3 regions of the Paraglaciecola sp. 2405UD69-4 genome follow, and region 3 is predicted to be linked to each of the others. Evidence: predicted binding sites of a transcription regulator. Region 3 holds the regulator's gene; each other region holds the start of a gene.
The links. Region 3 encodes sigma-54, which starts transcription at its own class of promoters, with help from an activator protein. Its sites were predicted from a motif close to GTTGGCACGNNNNTNGNNT; they were not measured.
Positions count from the first base shown of each region.

Region 1: the regulator sigma-54 is predicted to act here: its motif matches at 1,297-1,315, upstream of ACMUMK_RS03595 (DUF1328 domain-containing protein).
Region 2: the regulator sigma-54 is predicted to act here: its motif matches at 1,253-1,271, upstream of glnA (glutamate--ammonia ligase).

Region 1 covers NZ_JBLIXM010000001.1:805,109-807,388, reverse strand. The annotation lists gene ACMUMK_RS03605 (phospholipase A) at 1-680, opposite strand, end outside; gene ACMUMK_RS03600 (hypothetical protein) at 833-1,024, opposite strand; gene ACMUMK_RS03595 (DUF1328 domain-containing protein) at 1,072-1,248, opposite strand; gene ACMUMK_RS03590 (TonB-dependent receptor) at 1,569-2,280, opposite strand, start outside.
Region 2 covers NZ_JBLIXM010000001.1:1,154,485-1,156,764, reverse strand. The annotation lists gene glnA (glutamate--ammonia ligase) at 1-1,176, opposite strand, end outside; gene typA (translational GTPase TypA) at 1,600-2,280, shown strand, end outside.
Region 3 covers NZ_JBLIXM010000003.1:152,100-154,379, forward strand. The annotation lists gene ptsN (PTS IIA-like nitrogen regulatory protein PtsN) at 1-82, opposite strand, end outside; gene hpf (ribosome hibernation promoting factor) at 115-402, opposite strand; gene ACMUMK_RS12870 (RNA polymerase factor sigma-54) at 428-1,930, opposite strand; gene lptB (LPS export ABC transporter ATP-binding protein) at 1,986-2,280, opposite strand, start outside.

The sequences.
Region 1 (2,280 bases), on a different contig from region 3:
ATATCTGGGTTGTCATCGCCTGTGGCACTAGTAGGCGTTTCTTTTTCATCTTCAGGAATTCGGTACCAAGTTTTAATGTAATAAAAAGATGTGTCATCACTGAATAAGGCTGAAGCAAAAAGTCGGTTCCAGCTTCGAGATAACACGTTTGTCTGGCCATTAGATTGGTGATTAATACCGGCTTGAATATTATTAAACTTAAACCCAAGGATGGATAACTCATTCTGCCAAGAGTAATACACCTCTGGTTCATAATTTGTTTCTCTAAATGGTTTGGATACTTCTGAGTTATAAACCTGCCAAAAGGACTTTAATGTAAATCCCATATACAGACCAGATGTGGTGCCCTTCTCTATATATAAAGGCAGCTTCATACTCACCTGATACTTAGCTTCAAAGTTATCAACATTTGAGCTATCTAATCCATCGACAGTTACAGCATTTGGGTTGGTGGCATAGGTAAAAGGTAGAAAATAATTACGCCTATGCTGGGATATGGAAAAGGGGTTAGCAATCGCCTCTTTCACCGAATCGCTTTTTACATCGAGTATAGATTCGGTATTTGCTATTACTTCTTTTTCCGTTTCAATCATTTGAGAATTAACATCTTGCGCATATGTCTGAATAGACACAAAACCGCCAATGATAAGACTATAAAATTTAAGTATATTTTTATTCATGCTTTTTAATCCACTCTTTAACCATGTATGTTTTGTTGGAGCACTTTATGTGTAAAAGAGAGCGTCACACTGAATTTTCAGACCCAAATGACTATTAACCATTACCCATAAAAAAAGGGCGTAACGCCCTTTTTATTTACGAATAACCTTGATTAACAATCAGTGTCTTCAGCTTTTACGCCTTCTTTTAGCTCTTCACATGTATCTTCAACAGCGTTACCTGCATCCGTTACTGCGTTATCAATTTTTTCACCAGCATCTTCTGCCTCTCCATCACATGATGACAAAGCAAATACAGCTGTTAATGCTAATAATGTTGTAGTAATAGTTTTTAAATTTTTCATGATTTTCTCCGTTAAATTAAAATAATAAATCTGTGTTTTTCTCTAAACTAAATTTTTGGTTTACGTCCACGTAATGCATTAAAAATCAATGACAACACCAAAAGTACAACAAAGATAAAGAATAATATTTTGGCGATACCTGTCGCCGCTCCTGCAATGCCACCAAAACCGAATACTGCGGCGATAATTGCAATAATAAAAAAAGTTAGCGCCCAACCTAACATAATGACTCCCTTTTAAATATGTGAAGAATGTGTGGTTCAGTTATCTATATGCGACATCTGTTCCAACTCCAAAAATCAAAATAAGTCGTTGTTTTAATTGAATAAAAAATAAAATAGCGCCAACTATTAGAATTTAATTAGGTAAGTTAAATGTAAAACTTACACTAGAGGTGAGAAATAATTTCGTGAAAATCTGTACACAGCTAATAGGTGGTAGGCTCAAACACAAAAAGCCACACATTTCTTAGGGGAGATACGAAAAGTGGGCCTCATACAGCCCACTTTTTTTAAACATTTACGCCTTATTGAAACAGCTAGGCTTAAAACTCATAACTCACAGACAAACGAATGTCTCTGCCTGCTTCATATGGGCCAATGACAGAAGCAAATACCTCACTGTAATCTCCCACACTTGAATGGTCTAAATAAAGCTTATCAAATAGGTTAGTCACAGCTAGGTTTACAGCAAAACTCTCTGTGATATTCCACTCACCATAAATATCAACAGTGGTATAAGATGGTTTGTTGAGTCTATACAAGGCATCAGTCCAGCCCAAATCAACAGCCTGATGCATAGTGTCGATATTAATCTCATCTACCTTAGTAATATTAATGCCAACACTTGCATTATCATTGACTTCATAGTCTAGCCCAAGTATCCAGGTATTGCCGCGACTGTTTCCTAAACCAACAAACTCATAGCCATTGATATCAATACTTGGATAATCCACATTGTAGATCCCTTCACGGGGTGCCAATTCAGTATCAGCACTGGAGAAACCAAAGAACAAATCAACATTTTCCCAAGTATAGGCAAGGTCAAATTCGATACCTGTAGACTCTAAATCACCAATATTGTTATAAACTGAATTACCTTCATATCCACTAAACAAAACATCATAGATAGTAGATTGGTATAGGCTGAATCGCGCATTCAAATTGGTATGCTTGTATTCAATGGATGCCTCAAGGTTTTCTACTGTCTCTGGTACCACATCGTCTGCAACCACTGGAATGTCTTCACCGTCATAG
Region 2 (2,280 bases), on a different contig from region 3:
AGAATCGCCAGGGTGAATTTTGTTTTTGATACCGTCAAGGCCAGCCATTAACATAGCTGAGAACGCTAGGTAAGGGTTACAAGTCGGGTCAGGGAAACGAACTTCAATACGACGAGCTCTATCGCTTGTTACAAACGGAATACGGATAGAAGCAGAACGGTTACGAGCTGAGTAAGCCAGCATAACAGGCGCTTCGAAGCCAGGTACTAAACGCTTGTAAGAGTTAGTAGAAGCGTTAGTGAAAGCATTGATTGCTTTAGCATGCTTAATGATACCGCCAATGTAGAATAAAGCTTCTTCAGACATACCTGCGTACTTATCACCAGCAAAGATATTTTTACCATCTTTGGCAATAGATTGGTGAACATGCATACCAGAACCATTGTCGCCAACTAGAGGCTTAGGCATAAAGGTAGCAGTTTGACCATAAGCGTGAGCAACGTTATGAACTACATACTTATAGATTTGAACTTCATCAGCTTTTTTAACTAAAGTATTGAAAAGGCAAGCGATTTCATTTTGTCCAGCAGTAGCAACTTCATGGTGATGTGCTTCTACTGTTAAGCCCATTTCTTCCATAACCATACACATAGCTGCACGTGTATCATTTGAAGAATCGACTGGAGGAACTGGGAAGTATCCGCCTTTAACACCTGGACGATGACCCATGTTGCCTTCTTCAAACTCAGCGCCTGAATTCCACTTAGCTTCAGCAGCATCTATCTTGTAGAAAGAGCCAGCCATGTCAGTGTGGAAACGTACATCGTCAAACAAGAAAAACTCTGGCTCAGGACCAAAGTAAGCTGTATCACCAATACCCGTTGATTGCATGTAAGCTTCAGCGCGATGAGCAACTGAACGAGGGTCACGGTCGTAACCTAGCATTGTGCTTGGCTCTAAAATATCGCAACGAATGTTAATTTGCGTCTCTTCAGCAAAAGGGTCAAGAACAGCTGTTTCTGCATCAGGCATCAATACCATGTCAGACTCATTTATGCCTTTCCAACCCGCAATTGACGAGCCATCAAACATTTTACCTTCTTCAAAGAACTCATCGTTCACTTGGTGGGTAGGGATAGCAACATGTTGCTCTTTACCTTTGGTATCTGTGAAACGTAAATCAATAAATTTAGCTTCGCTTTCTTTTATTAGGTCAAAAACCTTTTGTGCTGACATGAATGTCCTCCAGATTAAAAATACAATATTTGCTTATTAAGACTAAAATCCAAACAAACAATTGTGTTGCTCTCTAAAACCATCATCATGCCATATACTGGACATTTTGGAATGCCTAATATTTAGGTTTTATTGTTAAATTTAATGCTTAGTAAGTTATAACTAGCGCCCCAACTAAGTGCCAAGACGCACCAAAACAAAGCATTGGGTATTTTACGACATCAAAATCAGCTAAATTTGTTAATGCTAAGTTACTTAAATGCACAATCTATTTTTATTTATCCCAATATGCATTTGATGTTCGCTTAATGTCGGATAAAACTGTACAATCCGCGCCCATTAAATTTCAGTTAATTTTAGCCGTGTATTGCACTTTAATGTTTAGTCATACGACGCATACTTGGCCCCAACAGAGAAAAGACAATGAGCGCATCAGATACCTCTATACAAAACTTGAGGAACATAGCCATTATTGCCCACGTCGACCACGGCAAAACCACACTAGTTGATAAGTTGTTACAACAATCAGGAACCCTAGAGAATCGTGGTGAAGCTGAAGAGCGAGTAATGGATTCGAACGATATTGAAAAAGAACGTGGTATTACCATTCTTGCTAAAAACACAGCAATTAAATGGAACGACTACCGTATCAACATCGTAGATACTCCTGGACACGCCGACTTCGGTGGTGAAGTAGAACGTGTAATGTCTATGGCTGATTCAGTTCTATTATTAGTTGATGCACAAGAAGGCCCTATGCCACAAACACGTTTTGTGACACAAAAGGCATTTGCTCAAGGTTTAAAACCAATTGTTGTTATTAACAAAATAGACAAGCCTGGCGCGCGCCCTGATTGGGTAATGGATCAAGTATTTGATTTGTTTGACAACTTAGGTGCTACAGACGACCAGCTAGATTTTGAAGTTGTTTATGCCTCTGCATTAAATGGTTGGGCAACAACAGACGTTGACACGCCAAGTGAAGATATGACTCCTTTGTTTGAGACAATTGTTAAGCACGTAAGTGCGCCAGACGCTGATGCAGATGGCACATTCCAAATGCAAATATCTCAACTTGATTACAACTCTTATGTAGGTGTTATC
Region 3 (2,280 bases):
TATGTTCCAGGATTCTTTTTTTACTTGCTCCCTGAACTGCACACAAGGTGCAGTCAGGGTGAAGGATATCTTTAATTTCCATTGGCATATTCTAATTGTTGTAAGGAATTTAAGTTAGTGGCGTTGTAGCTTTTCCTTGTACTTTAACACCTGTCTATCGAGCTTATCTATTAATCCATCTATCGCAGCATACATATCAGAATGTTCTGATGTTGCGAATACTTCAGTACCACTGAGGTGCAAAGTTGCCTCTGCTTTTTGGGTTAGCTTTTCTACATTTAAAATGACGTGTACGTTATTGATATGATCGAAATGCCGTTCCAACTTAGTGAATTTGGTGTCGACGTAGTTCTTCAAAGAATCTGTAATATCTACATGATGACCGGTAAGGTTAATTTGCATATCGCCTTTTCCTTCTTTAATGCGCCTATAGTAGGCTCTTACGTTGATTTGACGGGGGTATCATTAAGGACTCCCGATATTTTGCTATTGTCCGCCGCGCGACCATTATGCCTTGGTCGGCCAACAATTGAGCAATTTTACTATCACTTAGTGGTTTACTGGGCATTTCTGCTGCGACTAGCTTCTTAATTAAAGCGCGTATAGCCGTAGAAGAACATTCGCCACCTGTTTCTGTGGCAACGTGGCTTGAGAAGAAATATTTAAGCTCAAAGATACCACGTGGTGTGTGCATATACTTTTGAGTAGTAACTCGTGAAATGGTGGATTCATGCATGTCGACCATTTCGGCAACATCATTTAACACCATAGGTTTCATCATTTCTGGACCATGCTCGAAAAACCCCATTTGCTGCTGAACTATGCAATTAGAGACTTTAAGTAGGGTGTCGTTACGACTTTCAACACTTTTTATAAACCATTTAGCTTCTTGGAGATGCGAGCGAATAAACTGACTGTCAGTTGAGCTTTTTACACTCTTGCTCATGGCCGCATATTGCTGATTTACATTAAGTTTTGGTAAGCTGTCTGGGTTGAGCTCTACTGTCCATCGGCCGTTCTTTTTGGCAACCGATACATCTGGAATTACGTATTCAGATTCACCAGTAACTATGGCTGTTCCTGGTCTTGGGTTGAGAGTTTGTAGTAAGCGCATTGCTTCACGTAATTCGTCTTCTTTCATGCGGGTTTTGCGCATTAAGGTTCGATAATCTTTACTACCAATGAGATCACAATAGTCGGTGATCAACATCTTGGCTTCTTCTAACCAAGGTGTATCAGGAGAAAATTGGTTTAGTTGAATAAGTAAACACTCTTGTGCGCTTCTCGCACCTGAGCCAATTGGATCAAACATCTGAATACGCTTTAACACGACTTCAACTTCATCCAACTCTATTTCTTCATCGTCCATGCTGGCTAGCACTTCTTCTGTACTTATCGTTAAATAACCAGCTTCGTCAATAGAGTCAATGATGGCCATTGCTATGGCGACATCTGTTTCACTGAAGTGAGTGAGGCGCATTTGCCACAGCAGGTGGTCTTGAATATTGTCTGTGGTTTCCCCTTGAAACACAGGTTCATCATCACTGGCTGAGCCTGAACTCGATGAGGATGATGTTGGAGCTGGGGCAGATGATGCACTTAGGTATTCGTCCCAAGTGCTGTCTAAAGGTAAATCTTCAGGGATATCATTATTTTGCAGAGCATCGCCAGCTTCTACGCTGTCAACGTTGACTTCTTGTTGCTCGCTTAATTTCTCTGCTGAGTCAGCAGAGTGGTTGGTTTCAAGTGCTTTATCGCCACTGGCATTGTCGTGTTGCTCTTCAACTTCAAGTAATGGATTTGAATCAAGGGCTTCTTGAATTTCAGTTTGCAAATCCAAAGTAGACAACTGCAACAGCTTGATAGCTTGCTGCAACTGAGGTGTCATTGTGAGCTGTTGGCTAAATTTTAACTGTAAAGAGGGTTTCATTCACTTCTTATATTTAATGTAATGTGTTTATCAGCCGAGTTAACGTATGTGCTAACTATAGCCTGAATTGTTCACCTAGGTATACATCTCTTACACGTTGATCACTTAAAACATCTTCCGCCGTACCCGACGCAATTAATTCACCGTGACTAACAATGTAAGCTTTTTCGCATACATCCAAGGTTTCCCGTACATTGTGGTCTGTTATTAAAACACCTAAACCACGGTCTCGTAAATGTTGAATTATGACTTTAATATCGTTAACTGATATAGGATCAACCCCTGCAAAAGGTTCATCTAAAAGTATAAAATCAGGATCTGCTGCTAGTGCTCTTGCTATTTCTACTCGG